2 regions of the Clostridium sp. CM027 genome follow, and region 2 is predicted to be linked to the other one. Evidence: a T-box and tRNA genes for the amino acid it is inferred to sense, from the RefSeq annotation. Region 2 holds a T-box; the other holds one or more tRNA genes.
What was found. A T-box is a leader RNA that pairs with one kind of tRNA and senses whether it is charged. The one in region 2 lies ahead of asnS (asparagine--tRNA ligase), so its partner is inferred to be a tRNA-Asn.
Positions count from the first base shown of each region.

Region 1: it encodes a tRNA-Asn, which carries the amino acid that the T-box ahead of asnS (asparagine--tRNA ligase) is inferred to sense. The anticodon was not compared.

Region 1 covers NZ_CP077725.1:2,932,529-2,940,544, reverse strand. The annotation lists tRNA gene KTC92_RS13955 (tRNA-Asn) at 207-281, opposite strand; rRNA gene rrf (5S ribosomal RNA) at 287-403, opposite strand; rRNA gene KTC92_RS13945 (23S ribosomal RNA) at 493-3,418, opposite strand; rRNA gene KTC92_RS13940 (16S ribosomal RNA) at 3,711-5,228, opposite strand; tRNA gene KTC92_RS13935 (tRNA-Ala) at 5,915-5,990, opposite strand; tRNA gene KTC92_RS13930 (tRNA-Ile) at 5,996-6,072, opposite strand; rRNA gene rrf (5S ribosomal RNA) at 6,079-6,195, opposite strand; tRNA gene KTC92_RS13920 (tRNA-Asn) at 6,235-6,309, opposite strand; rRNA gene rrf (5S ribosomal RNA) at 6,315-6,431, opposite strand; rRNA gene KTC92_RS13910 (23S ribosomal RNA) at 6,521-8,016, opposite strand, start outside.
Region 2 covers NZ_CP077725.1:1,943,705-1,951,720, reverse strand. The annotation lists gene clpA (ATP-dependent Clp protease ATP-binding subunit ClpA) at 1-1,453, shown strand, start outside; gene KTC92_RS09225 (VOC family protein) at 1,513-1,881, opposite strand; gene KTC92_RS09220 (MBL fold metallo-hydrolase) at 2,086-2,835, shown strand; gene KTC92_RS09215 (YitT family protein) at 3,075-3,938, shown strand; gene KTC92_RS09210 (hypothetical protein) at 4,023-4,256, shown strand; T-box leader at 4,445-4,720, shown strand; gene asnS (asparagine--tRNA ligase) at 4,787-6,178, shown strand; gene KTC92_RS09200 (DUF362 domain-containing protein) at 6,527-6,697, opposite strand; gene tkt (transketolase) at 7,112-8,016, opposite strand, start outside.

The DNA.
Region 1 (8,016 bases), 990 kb from region 2:
TATAGCTGAATTTTATAATTATTACTTTCTAAAAAAGATAAAAGTATCAATAAAATAAATTTATTGATACTTAATTATATATTTAAACTAAATATAAGTTATTACTAAAGCTCATATCTATTTTTTAAAATTTGTATATTATTTATTATAATTTTTCAAAAAATAAAAAAAAGCTAATAATTAGCTTTGTATACTTTAAATAAAAATGGCTCCGCGAAAAGGATTTGAACCTTCAACCTATCGGTTAACAGCCGAGTGCTCCACCGTTGAGCTATCGCGGAACATTACCTAGCGACAACCTACTCTTCCACAAGGTCACCCCTGCAGTACCATCGGCGCATTGAAGCTTAACCTTCGTGTTCGGTATGGGAACGGGTGTTACCTTCATGCCATAATCACTAGATTGAGAAAATAAATATTCTCTCAAAATTGCACAGTGAACTAGTCTTCTCGCTTACGCTTGAAGTATCGCTTTATTTCTAATTATATATTTAGGTCAAGCCCTCGACTTATTAGTATTAGTCAGCTGAACATGTTACCATGCTTACACCTCTAACCTATCAACCTGGTGGTCTTCCAGGAGTCTTACTAACACCGCACTTACGTGCGAGTTATGGGAAATCTCATCTCAGGGTGGGCTTCACGCTTAGATGCTTTCAGCGTTTATCCCTTCCAAACATAGCTACCCAGCGATGCCACTGGCGTGACAACTGGTGCACCAGAGGTTTGTCCATCCCGGTCCTCTCGTACTAAGGACAGCTCCCTTCAAATTTCCTACGCCCGCGACGGATAGGGACCGAACTGTCTCACGACGTTCTGAACCCAGCTCGCGTGCCGCTTTAATGGGCGAACAGCCCAACCCTTGGGACCTACTTCAGCCCCAGGATGCGACGAGCCGACATCGAGGTGCCAAACCTCCCCGTCGATGTGGACTCTTGGGGGAGATCAGCCTGTTATCCCCGAGGTAGCTTTTATCCGTTGAGCGATGGCCCTCCCACGAGGTACCACCGGATCACTAAGCCCGACTTTCGTCCCTGCTCCACTTGTAAGTGTCGCAGTCAGGCTCCCTTCTGCCTTTGCACTCTTCGCGCGATTTCCAACCGCGCTGAGGGAACCTTTGGGCGCCTCCGTTACTTTTTTGGAGGCGACCGCCCCAGTCAAACTGCCCACCTAACAATGTCCTGTGACCAGATTCATGGCCTCCAGTTAGAACCTCAGTACTGTCAGGGTGGTATCCCAAGGATGACTCCACACAGGCTGACGCCCATGTTTCTCAGTCTCCCACCTATCCTGTACAGACAATACCGAAATTCAATGCTAAGCTACAGTAAAGCTCTACGGGGTCTTTCCGTCCAATCGCGGGTAGCAAGCATCTTCACTTGCACTACAATTTCGCCGGATGTGTTGTTGAGACAGTGCCCAAATCATTACGCCATTCGTGCGGGTCGGAACTTACCCGACAAGGAATTTCGCTACCTTAGGACCGTTATAGTTACGGCCGCCGTTTACTGGGGCTTAAGTTCATACCTTCGCTTGCGCTAAGTAATCCCCTTAACCTTCCAGCACCGGGCAGGCGTCAGCCCCTATACATCAGCTTTCGCTTTAGCAGAGACCTGTGTTTTTGCTAAACAGTTGCTTGGGCCTATTCTCTGCGACCTACTTACGTAGGCACCCCTTCTCCCGAAGTTACGGGGTCAATTTGCCGAGTTCCTTAACAACAATTCTTCCGATGGTCTTAGGATTCTCTCCTCACCTACCTGTGTCGGTTTGCGGTACGGGCACCAATATCCTCGATAGAGACTTTTCTTGGCAGCGTGGAATCAGATACTTCGGGAATAAATTCCCTTCCCCATCACATCTCAGCGTTAAGAGCAAACGGATTTGCCTGCTTGCTCCGCCTAAATGCTTAGACACACATCCAATAGTGTGCACATCTTATCCTCCTGCGTCATCCCATTTCTAATAACGTCCATTGGTGGTATCGGAATATCAACCGATTGTCCATCACCTACGCCTTTCGGCCTCGGCTTAGGTCCCGACTAACCCTGAGAGGACGAGCCTTCCTCAGGAAACCTTAGGTTTTCGACCGTTAAGATTCTCACTTAACTCTCGCTACTCATGCCAACATTCTCACTTCTGTACCGTCCACCACTCCTTACGGTATGACTTCAGCCAGTACAGAAAGCTCCTCTACCGCGTACACAATTGTGTACACCCATAGCTTCGGTGGTAAGTTTTAGCCCCGGACATCTTCGGCGCAGGATCTCTTGACTAGTGAGCTATTACGCACTCTTTAAATGAGTGGCTGCTTCTGAGCCAACATCCTAGTTGTCTTAGAAATCCCACATCCTTTTCCACTTAACTTACACTTTGGGACCTTAGCTGATGGTCTGGGCTGTTTCCCTTTTGACTACGGATCTTATCATTCGCAGTCTGACTGCCGAAATAAAAGTATATGGCATTCGGAGTTTGATAGGGTTCAGTAACTGTTGTCAGCCCCTAGCCCATTCAGTGCTCTACCTCCATTACTCAATTAATCGACGCTAGCCCTAAAGCTATTTCGAGGAGAACCAGCTATCTCCGAGTTCGATTGGAATTTCTCCGCTATCCACAGCTCATCCCATGGTTTTTCAACACCAACGTGGTTCGGACCTCCACGGAATTTTACTTCCGCTTCATCCTGGCCATGGATAGGTCACCCGGTTTCGGGTCTACGACATGCAACTATGCGCCCTATTCAGACTTGGTTTCCCTTCGGCTCCGTACCTTAAGTACTTAACCTTGCTACATATCGTAACTCGTTGGCTCGTTCTACAAAAAGCACGCCGTCACACATATAAAGTGCTTCGACCGGTTGTAGGCACACGGTTTCAGGTTCTATTTCACTCCCCTTCCGGGGTTCTTTTCACCTTTCCCTCACGGTACTTCTTCACTATCGGTCACTAGGTAGTATTTAGCCTTGGGAGGTGGTCCTCCCAGCTTCCCACAAGGTTTCACGTGTCTCGTGGTACTCTGGATTAGATCTGACTGTTTTTCCTTTTCATTTACAGGCCTATTACCTTCTGCGGAGCAGCTTTCCAGCTATCTTCAATTAAGGAATTGCAGTATTTATGATCTATCCTCAACCCCCAGATCAAAGACCTGGGTTTGGGCTCTTTCCCTTTCGCTCGCCGCTACTTAGGAAATCGATGTTTCTTTCTCTTCCTCCGGGTACTTAGATGTTTCAGTTCCCCGGGTCTACCTCTGCATACCTATTTATTCAGTATGCAGTACATAGTTGTTACTATGTGGGTTCCCCCATTCGGAAATCTTTGGATCACAGGCTATTTGCGCCTACCCAAAGCTTATCGCAGCTTAACGCGTCCTTCTTCGGCTCCTAGTGCCAAGGCATTCGCCATGCGCCCTTTGTAGCTTGACCTTGATTCTGTCTATTTACATAGACGGTTATATTAATTTTGCGAAATTGTATTAAATCAATTTATAAACTACTTGCGTAGTTTTAATTTTTTTAAAACAACTTTTTTCACTGTGCAATTTTCAAAGAACATTTTAAGAAAAACTATTCATTATCTAACTCCTAAGAGTTAGATAAAATTAGTCTCTCAAAATTAAACAGAGAACTAGGTACGATTAATTACAATAGATATTTTTGAAGAATAAATTAATATTCTTCTATTGCATCGACCGAAGTCAATACATCTACTCCCTAGAAAGGAGGTGATCCAGCCGCAGGTTCTCCTACGGCTACCTTGTTACGACTTCACCCCAATCATCAATCCCACCTTCGGCCGCTGGCTCCTTACGGTTACCTCACGGACTTCGGGTGTTACCAACTCTCATGGTGTGACGGGCGGTGTGTACAAGGCCCGGGAACGTATTCACCGCGACATGCTGATTCGCGATTACTAGCAACTCCGGCTTCATGTAGGCGAGTTGCAGCCTACAATCCGAACTGGGATGAGTTTTTGAGTTTGGCTCCACCTTGCGGTCTTGCATCTCTTTGTACTCACCATTGTAGCACGTGTGTAGCCCTAGACATAAGGGGCATGATGATTTGACGTCATCCCCACCTTCCTCCCGGTTAACCCGGGCAGTCTCACTAGAGTGCTCAACTTAATGGTAGCAACTAATGATAAGGGTTGCGCTCGTTGCGGGACTTAACCCAACATCTCACGACACGAGCTGACGACAACCATGCACCACCTGTCACCCTGTCCCGAAGGACTTCGCCCATCTCTGGGTTATGCAGGGGATGTCAAGTCTAGGTAAGGTTCTTCGCGTTGCTTCGAATTAAACCACATGCTCCGCTGCTTGTGCGGGCCCCCGTCAATTCCTTTGAGTTTTAATCTTGCGATCGTACTCCCCAGGCGGAATACTTAATGTGTTAACGGCGGCACCGAGGTTCGACCCCCGACACCTAGTATTCATCGTTTACGGCGTGGACTACCAGGGTATCTAATCCTGTTTGCTCCCCACGCTTTCATGCCTCAGCGTCAGTTACAGTCCAGTAAGTCGCCTTCGCCACTGGTGTTCTTCCTAATCTCTACGCATTTCACCGCTACACTAGGAATTCCACTTACCTCTCCTGCACTCTAGACACCCAGTTTCAAATGCAGCACCCAAGTTAAGCTCGGGTATTTCACATCTGACTTAAATGTCCGCCTACGCATCCTTTACGCCCAGTAAATCCGGACAACGCTTGCCACCTACGTATTACCGCGGCTGCTGGCACGTAGTTAGCCGTGGCTTCCTCCTCTGGTACCGTCATTATCGTCCCAGAAGACAGAACTTTACAACCCGAAGGCCTTCATCATTCACGCGGCGTTGCTGCGTCAGGGTTTCCCCCATTGCGCAATATTCCCCACTGCTGCCTCCCGTAGGAGTCTGGACCGTGTCTCAGTTCCAATGTGGCCGATCACCCTCTCAGGTCGGCTACGCATCGTCGCCTTGGTGAGCCGTTACCTCACCAACTAGCTAATGCGCCGCGGGTCCATCTCAAAGTGGAATTTTCCGAAGAAAAATCCTTTGATGTTTCGATCATGCGACCAAAACATATTATGCGGTATTAATCTCCCTTTCGGGAGGCTATTCCCCTCTTTGAGGCAGGTTACCCACGTGTTACTCACCCGTCCGCCGCTAATCCACCCCGAAAGGTTTCATCGCTCGACTTGCATGTGTTAGGCACGCCGCCAGCGTTCGTCCTGAGCCAGGATCAAACTCTCAATTTAAAAGTTTACACTTTTTTAGTTGAAATGATTAATCTGCGACAACTGTTAAGTTGTTACGCAAGCTCATTACATACTTTTAGTCTTACGACTAAATTTTACTTTATACTAAAGTAATTAACTGGTTTAGCGAAATATTATTTCGCTATCTTTACCTATTTCTCTGTTTAATTTTCAAAGACCAATTTGCTTTGTCATCATGTGACGACTTCTACTATTCTACTAGGCATTTCTTGTTTTGTCAACAACTTTTTAAAAATTATTTTCATTTGAAAATATATTAAATAGTTATCAACAGTTAGCTTATCGTGCCACTTGTTTGTGACGACAAGGAATATTGTATCATAATAATAAAGTTGTATATTTGTTTTTTTTGTTATATATCCACGTTATTCTCCATTTACTCATTCTTTCATTATAATCCTTTGTTTTATATATATTGACACGCATGGTCAAGTATATAAGAAATTGTTTGTATTTAAGCATTTTATTTATTTATTTATAAACGTTATTAAGAATTTTTATATTATAGAATTTCTAACAACATTAATAATCCACTTAAATCATCTCCTGCGGAGCTGCAATCTTGGAATAAAATCAGCCGCTGCACAGGAGATGATTTAACCCAGTTTTTTTACTAACAACTTATTTATCTCCACAAAAAAAACAGCCCATATTGGACTGTTCTTTGGTGGAGATAAAGGGAATCGAACCCTTGACCCCCTGCGTGCAAGGCAGGTGCTCTCCCAGCTGAGCTATATCCCCACATATGGTGGACCTTCAGGGACTCGAACCCCGGACCGACCGGTTATGAGCCGGTAGCTCTAACCAGCTGAGCTAAAGATCCATATTTACCTGGCGACAACCTACTCTTCCACAAGGTCACCCCTGCAGTACCATCGGCGCATTGAAGCTTAACCTTCGTGTTCGGTATGGGAACGGGTGTTACCTTCATGCCATAATCACCAGATTTATTAATATCCGTCATATGTTATTATATTTTAAAAAATGGCTCCGCGAAAAGGATTTGAACCTTCAACCTATCGGTTAACAGCCGAGTGCTCCACCGTTGAGCTATCGCGGAACATTACCTAGCGACAACCTACTCTTCCACAAGGTCACCCCTGCAGTACCATCGGCGCATTGAAGCTTAACCTTCGTGTTCGGTATGGGAACGGGTGTTACCTTCATGCCATAATCACTAGATTGAGAAAATAAATATTCTCTCAAAATTGCACAGTGAACTAGTCTTCTCGCTTACGCTTGAAGTATCGCTTTATTTCTAATTATATATTTAGGTCAAGCCCTCGACTTATTAGTATTAGTCAGCTGAACATGTTACCATGCTTACACCTCTAACCTATCAACCTGGTGGTCTTCCAGGAGTCTTACTAACACCGCACTTACGTGCGAGTTATGGGAAATCTCATCTCAGGGTGGGCTTCACGCTTAGATGCTTTCAGCGTTTATCCCTTCCAAACATAGCTACCCAGCGATGCCACTGGCGTGACAACTGGTGCACCAGAGGTTTGTCCATCCCGGTCCTCTCGTACTAAGGACAGCTCCCTTCAAATTTCCTACGCCCGCGACGGATAGGGACCGAACTGTCTCACGACGTTCTGAACCCAGCTCGCGTGCCGCTTTAATGGGCGAACAGCCCAACCCTTGGGACCTACTTCAGCCCCAGGATGCGACGAGCCGACATCGAGGTGCCAAACCTCCCCGTCGATGTGGACTCTTGGGGGAGATCAGCCTGTTATCCCCGAGGTAGCTTTTATCCGTTGAGCGATGGCCCTCCCACGAGGTACCACCGGATCACTAAGCCCGACTTTCGTCCCTGCTCCACTTGTAAGTGTCGCAGTCAGGCTCCCTTCTGCCTTTGCACTCTTCGCGCGATTTCCAACCGCGCTGAGGGAACCTTTGGGCGCCTCCGTTACTTTTTTGGAGGCGACCGCCCCAGTCAAACTGCCCACCTAACAATGTCCTGTGACCAGATTCATGGCCTCCAGTTAGAACCTCAGTACTGTCAGGGTGGTATCCCAAGGATGACTCCACACAGGCTGACGCCCATGTTTCTCAGTCTCCCACCTATCCTGTACAGACAATACCGAAATTCAATGCTAAGCTACAGTAAAGCTCTACGGGGTCTTTCCGTCCAATCGCGGGTAGCAAGCATCTTCACTTGCACTACAATTTCGCCGGATGTGTTGTTGAGACAGTGCCCAAATCATTACGCCATTCGTGCGGGTCGGAACTTACCCGACAAGGAATTTCGCTACCTTAGGACCGTTATAGTTACGGCCGCCGTTTACTGGGGCTTAAGTTCATACCTTCGCTTGCGCTAAGTAATCCCCTTAACCTTCCAGCACCGGGCAGGCGTCAGCCCCTATACATCAGCTTTCGCTTTAGCAGAGACCTGTGTTTTTGCTAAACAGTTGCTTGGGCCTATTCTCTGCGACCTACTTACGTAGGCACCCCTTCTCCCGAAGTTACGGGGTCAATTTGCCGAGTTCCTTAACAACAATTCTTCCGATGGTCTTAGGATTCTCTCCTCACCTACCTGTGTCGGTTTGCGGTACGGGCACCAATATCCTCGATAGAGACTTTTCTTGGCAGCGTGGAATCAGATACTTCGGGAATAAATTCCCTTCCCCATCACATCTCAGCGTTAAGAGCAAACGGATTTGCCTGCTTGCTCCGCCTAAATGCTTAGACACACATCCAATAGTGTGCACATCTTATCCTCCTGCGTCATCCCATTTCTAATAACGTCCATTGGTGGTATCGGAAT
Region 2 (8,016 bases):
ACGTATCAAAAAAGTGTTAAGCGAAATTAGTAAGGAAGAAAAACCTATAGTGTATATAGATGAAATCCATACTATAGTTGGAGCAGGTGCAGTTTCTGGAGGATCTATGGATGCTTCTAATATTTTAAAACCCTTTCTTGCAGATGGTAAGGTAAGATTTATTGGATCAACTACTTATGATGAATATAAGAAACATTTTGAAAAAGACAGTGCACTGGCTAGAAGATTTCAAAAAATTGAGGTGCCAGAGCCTTCAGTTGAGGATACTTTCGATATTCTTATGGGGTTAAAAGATAAATACGAAACTTACCATAATGTTACATACAAAGATGAAGCTTTAAAAATAGCAGTAGAATTATCTAGCAAGTACATTAAGGACAGATTTCTTCCAGATAAGGCTATAGATATTATGGATGAAGCAGGTGCTTATGCAAGGCTTTATGCTGAAGACAATGAAGAGACTATTCTTATTACGGTGGGTGCAGTGGAAAAAATAGTAGCTTCTATTGCAAAAATTCCAGAGCAAAGTGTATCAAATAATGAAATAGATATACTGAAAAATCTAGATATTAATTTAAAGAAACAAGTTTTTGGGCAAAGAGACGCTATAGACACTTTAGTAAGATCTATAAAGCGATCTAGGGCAGGTTTTAATGAAGAAGATAAGCCAATAGCGTCGCTCCTCTTTGTTGGTCCTACAGGGGTTGGGAAAACAGAAATAAGTAAACAATTGTCGAGTAGCTTAGCTATTCCACTTATTAGATTTGATATGAGTGAATACCAGGAAAAACATACTGTTGCAAGGCTTATCGGTGCACCACCGGGATATGTAGGTTATGAAGAGGGTGGAATGTTAATTGAGGCTATTAAAAGAAATCCTTATTGCGTGCTACTTCTAGATGAGATTGAAAAAGCCCACCCTGATATATTTAATGTATTATTGCAGGTTATGGACTATGCAACATTAACAGATAATACTGGTAAAAAGGCGGATTTCAGAAATGTGATTTTAATAATGACTTCTAATGCAGGAGCGAGAGAGGCTGGCAAACATATAATTGGGTTTGGAGACAAAATGGAGTCTGGGCAAGTAATTACTAAAGAAGTGGAGCGAGTATTCTCACCCGAATTTAGGAATAGATTGGATAACATAATTGTATTTAATAAAATTGATGAAGCTATGGCTCTTCAAATAGCTAAGAAGGCAATGAAACAGTTTGAAGAAAAACTTTTAACTAAAAATATAAAGTTAAAGGTTACAGATAATTTATATGATTGGTTAAGTAAAAAGGGTTTTTCCGAGGATTATGGCGCGAGAGAAATCAATAGAGTGGTCCAAAAAGAAATAAAGGCTTATTTTGTAGATGAAGTGCTGTTTGGAGACCTTTGCACAGGCGGTAGTGCAATAGTTGATATTGTGGATGGTAAACTTACAATTATTAAAGGAAATTAAAAAAAGATGTTGCTAATAAAAATAGCAACATCTTTCTATTTAAATTTATATTATTATTTCTATTTTCTAGGAATAACCTCTGTCCAGTAACCATCTGGATCTATAATGAAATATATTCCCATAGATTTATTTTCATAGCAAATACAACCCATTTTTTTATGGTATGAGTAGGCTTCATCAAAATCGTCTGTAACTACAGCAAGGTGGAATTCATTTTCACCTAAATTGTATGATTGCGTTCTGTCCTTAAGACAAGTAAGTTCTAACTTATGATTAGTTGTTTCATCACCTAAAAATACAAGAGTAAAACTACCATCTGATGGATGAAATCGCCTAGTTTCTATAAATCCTAAAGCATTTTTATAAAATTCCACGCTTTTTTCTAAATCCAATACATTTATATTATTATGATCGAAAGAAAACTTCATTTAATATAACCACCTTTTCATATATCGTGTAGCACACGCTACACTGATTAATATATCACATATGCCATAGAATCATTATATGCTTACTTAAATTTTATTCATAGGAGTTTAAAAATAAAAATATCTGGTTTGGAATATATTTATATTTGCATAGAATGTATGATATGAGTTTACTATCACAAAATTATGAAGGAGTGAAAATATATGAGAGAAATAGAAACAAAAATATACTATATATACCATAGTGGGTTTGCCATTAAAACTAAAAATCATTTTTTAATATTTGATTACTATAAAGAACCTGTAATAAATGATAAAGCCCATAAGCAGACAGCATTGTTATCATCTGAAAATATTAAAGACATGAAAAATGTTTATGTGTTTTCATCACATAGTCACGAGGATCATTTTAATTCTTGTATTTTGGATTGGGAAAATTATAATAGTGATATACAATACATACTTAGTAATGATATAAAAATAGATAAAAATAAATCGAATTATAGATTTATAAAGGAAGGTGAAGAAAAATTATTTAAAGACGTTTATGTAAAAGCTTATGGTTCAACTGATATTGGAATATCTTTTTTAGTAAAAGTTGATGGGGTAACTATTTTTCATGCTGGAGATCTTAATTGGTGGCACTGGAAAGAGGACAGTTCAGAGGAGCGATCTGAAGCAGAGGCTTCATTTAAAACTCACATAGAGAAATTAAAAGAAGAAAAATCTATCGACATAGCTTTTTTTCCTGTAGATCCAAGACTTCAAGAGTTTTATTATATAGGCGGAGAATATTTTGCAAAAGAAATTAGGCCTAAACTACTTATACCTATGCATTTCGGAGATGAAGTAGCTATTACTAAAGAATTTGCTAGTATAATGAGAAAAATTAACATAAAAGCAGTTGAAATAAATCATCCTAGGCAAGAGATAATATACAAAAAATATTTTTAATATATATGGATAGAAATAGTCATTTATGTCTATAATTTAAATAACCAAATAAAAAAGCATCACATGCAGTATTTTTTAGTCCCCCTAAATTAATATTACATGTGATGCTTTTTATATTTAGATGGATTTATGATGCAAAACTTATAAAATAATTAAAAACTATAATTTCTATTTACATAATTTTATAATTGTGATACTTTATTATTATAAAGCAGTAAGTAGAAAGTAGGATAGATTAAATGAGAACAGAAACTAAAAATGAGAACGTTTTAAATTATATTTACATTATTATCGGGACTACAATACTCGCAGCAGGCATAAATATGTTTTTGGCAAAATTTAAATTAGTAACAGGTGGAGTAGCAGGTATTGCCATTGTTATTCAATATATTGCAGAAAAGCATTACGGAATAGGAGTGCCTCTATGGTTTACTAATATTGTGATAAATATACCATTGCTTATCATTGCTAGAAAACTTAAGGGGAAAAAATTTGTGGGTAAATCCTTGTTTGCTGCGGCATATCTATCTTTCGCGTTGTTTTATACAAGCTTTATACCGATGCCACAGGTCGATATTTTGTTGGTTAGTATATTTGGTGGAGTATTTGTTGGTATAGGCTTAGGGTTTGTATTAAGAGCATCCGCTAGTACTGGAGGAACTGATTTAGCTGCAAACATCATAAAGGTTTATTTAAAAAATATGCCAATAGCTAAAATTATATTAGCTATTGATTCGATTATAATACTAACAGGTGCTTTTGTATTTGGTGTTCAAAAAGCTATGTATGCACTAATATCTACTTATATAGTTAGTAAGGTTATAGATGGTATACTTGAAGGAATAAATTATTCTAAAGCGGTATTTATTATTTCAAATAATTCTAAGGAAATAGCGGAAATATTAATGAAGGATTTAAAGAGAGGTGTAACAGGAATAAATGCTACTGGAATGTATACAAATGGACCCAAACAGGTGCTATATATAGTAGTTGGTAAAAATGAAATAGTACCTCTTCAAAAAATGGTTAAATTAATTGATGCCAACGCATTTATTACTGTTGCAGATGTAAGAGAAGTATCGGGAGAAGGATTTACAAAATAAAATACAAGTATAATAGGCAACATTTTCAAAGTATATTTTGAAGTCTTCATGTAAAGACTAAATTTAGAAAGGAAGTGATTATACATGGATGATAGATTAAATAGTAAACCTATTATATTTGACCACCCAGAGAAACTTACGCAGGGTGTATCTTTAGAAAAAGATGATGTTGTAGCAAAAACTTTCATTAATGAAGAAGATGGATGTGTGAAATGTAACATTGTTCTTGAAAATAAGGTTACTGGAGAAACGGCAAAGAGAGATGAAGTTATTGGTGAGATAGTTGAAGATGAAAATGAAGATGAAGAATTTGATTAAATAGATATGCTTGTTTAAAAGAATTATAATATATATAATTAAGAGAAAAACTTAAGGGATGCCTAAAATGATTGAAAAATCATTTTAGGCATCTATTTTTATTATAAAAATATTTGACATTTATTATTAAAAATATTATAATTTTAATTGAATATAAAAATAATTGATACATATACTAATATTTAAATATAAAGACTGTGAAGAGAAGAGTAGATATAAAAGGGTAGTAATAGCGAGTTGGTGATGGTGAAAGACCAATACGAAGTTTATATCGAAGAACATCTCAGAGTTTCTAACCGAAATCTTTAAGGTAGTAGGCTTAGACGGCTCCAATCCGTTAACTGTTGGGCAGTATCAAATGTATAACTCGTATCAACGAATATATAATTCTGTACTGATTAGATTGGTCATATTATATGACAAAACTGGGTGGCATAGCGAAATTATAGCCTTTCGTCCCTTTATTATTAAGGGATGGAAGGCTTTTTTTATTATTAAGGTAAATATAAAATTATAAGGAGGGCAATTTTATGGAAAAATTGTTAGTAAAACAAATTTATAGAGAAAAAGAAAAATATGAAGATCAAGTAGTATCTATCTCTGGATGGATAAGAACTTTAAGATCTTCTAAAGCGTTCGGGTTTATAGAAGTTAATGATGGAAGCTTCTTCAAAAATATTCAGGTAGTTTTTGAGGAAGGCTTAGAAAATTTTGCTGAAATAGCTAAATTACCTATAAGTTCATCTTTGACTATAGAAGGGAAACTTGTTGTAACGCCAGAAGCTAAGCAACCATTTGAGATTAAAGCTACTAAAATAGTTTTAGAAGGGATGTCAAATACCGATTATCCATTGCAAAAGAAAAGACATTCTTTTGAGTATTTAAGAACTATTGCACACTTAAGGCCAAGAAGTAATGCTTTCTCAGCAGTGTTCAGGGTGCGTTCATTAACTGCTTTTGCTATACATGAGTTTTTTCAAAAGAGAGGATTTGTATATACCCATACACCAATAATAACTGGTAGTGATTGCGAAGGTGCGGGTGAAATGTTTAGAATATCTACCCTTGATTTTAGCAATATTCCGCTAGGCGAAGATAAAAAAGTTGATTACGCGCAAGACTTTTTTGGTAAAGAAACTAGCTTAACTGTAAGTGGACAGTTAGCAGCAGAGGCTTTTGCTTTAGCGTTTAGAAATGTTTATACTTTTGGGCCAACATTTAGAGCAGAAAATTCTAATACAGGAAGACATGCAGCTGAGTTCTGGATGATAGAGCCTGAAATAGCATTTGCGGATTTAAAAGATGATATGAAACTCGCAGAAGACATGATGAAATATATAATAAAATATGTTATGGAAAACGCTCCAGAAGAGATGGAGTTTTTCAATAGTTTTGTAGATAAAGGTTTAATTGAAAGATTAAATGGTGTTGTAAACGCAGAGTTTGGACAGATAACATATACTGAGGCTGTGGATATTCTACAAAAATCAGGAAATGAATTCCAGTACCCGGTAACTTGGGGCTGTGATCTTCAAACTGAGCATGAAAGATATTTAACAGAAGAAGTGTTTAAAAAACCATTATTTGTAACGGATTATCCAAAGGAAATAAAATCTTTTTATATGAGAATAAATGACGATAATAAGACAGTTGCAGCAATGGACTTACTTGTACCGGGAATAGGAGAAATTATCGGTGGAAGCCAAAGAGAAGAAAGACAAGATATTTTAGAAGTTAGAATGGAAGAATGTGGTCTTAATAAAGAAGATTACTGGTGGTATTTAGAGTTAAGGAAATACGGCGGAACTAAGCATGCTGGATTTGGACTAGGATTTGAAAGAGCTATTATGTATATTACAGGTATGAGCAACATCAGAGACGTTATTCCATTCCCAAGAACAACTGGGTCTGCTGAATTTTAACGACATTTCAGAAGGAAAGTCTCCCATTTGTATAAGTGGGAGTACCTACTATAAGTAGACGTTATTTGCCCTAGCAAATAGAAAACTTTAGTGGGAGTATAAATCTCCTTCTGAAGTCATCAATGCATCTTCTGCGAAGCTGTCGCGGCTCCGCAGGAGATGATTTAATAGTAAATTACAATATTAAAAGCAGCTCCCTATGTGTAGAATAGGAGCTGCTTTTAATTTAGAAATCTGATAGCACATGCTAACCCTGGGGAAGGGTTTCATAATATAACAGAATAAAAAGATACAAGCTACTGACAAAAGTCAGTAGCTTGTATCTTAATCATAAGATCTATGTTCTAATTAAGCCTCAACTGGAGCGCCTGTAGGACAAACACCTGCACAAGCTCCACAATCGATACAAGTATCAGCATCGATAACAAATAGTGAATCTCCTTGGCTTATAGCGTTAACTGGGCATTCAGGTTCGCAAGCTCCACAGCTTACACATGCATCAGTAATTTTATATGACATAATAATCAACCTCCTTTTTAACTAATTTACTACATAATATCATAATTGGGCTAATAAATAAAGAGTTTTTTAGAAATAGAAGATGGTGGAACATATGTAATAATTAATGGGGGTATTAGTAATTCTATATGGCATAATTATTTTGCTTATTTTTATATGTTAAATTAAATAAATATTTATATTAATAATTTAAAATGCTTTTAAAATACAATATTAAATAAACTGCATTAAATAATAGTTACAGCTAAAAACTAAATTTAAAACAGTTTATTTAATACATATGGTAGTTAGTAACTTTTAGCTGTATCTATATTAATGATGAGCTCATCTATCTAGCTGTGAGTTAATAACTATTAATAATATTATGTGTAAGATTTAAAAAATTATTCAGAATAAAATTATAACTTAATTAAATTACTTACGGAGCAATTTAATTGCTCTATTAACAACATTTTCTGTTGTAAAGCCGAATATTTTGAATAAATCGTCGGCTTTACCTGAAGCTCCAAATCTATCAATAGAGATTACATCTCCGTCTATTCCAACATATTTATGCCAACCAAAGGAAGAAGCGGCTTCAACTGCCAAGCGGGATCTTAGGTCTGATGGTAATATAGATTCCCTGTACTCTTTTGATTGGGCATCAAACAAATCTAAGGATGGCATACTTACTACTCTAGCTTTGATACCACGGTCATTTAATATCTTAGCTCCTTCATAAATAAATTCTACTTCAGAACCAGAAGCCATTAAAATTATATCAGGGTTTCTACCTTTTTCTTCATAGGTTTTTAAGACATAGGCACCCTTTAAAGCTTCAATTGAGGTTTCTTCATACAAAGGTAGATTCTGCCTTGTTAGTATTAATGCAGTAGGAGTTGTTTTTGAAGTCATTGCAGCATAAAAGCCAACAGCTGTTTCTCTTGAATCAGCTGGTCTAAAGACATTGAAGTTTGGTAGAGATCGCAAAGCTGCAAGCTGTTCAATTGGTTCATGAGTTGGACCATCTTCACCAACTGCTATACTATCATGAGTTAAAACATAAATTACTGGAAGACTCATAAGGGAAGATAATCTCATTGCACCCTTCATATAATCACTAAATACAAAGAAAGTTGAAACAAAGGGTTTAAGACCTCCATGAACATATATTCCATTTGCAATAGCAGCCATTGCATGCTCTCTTACTCCAAAATGAAGGTTAGTGCCAGTTCTATCTTCCATAGAAAAATCACCTTTGCCCTCCATATAGGTTTTATTAGAAGGAGCAAGATCTGCTGAACCACCTATAAGGTTTGGTACATGTTTTGCTAATATAT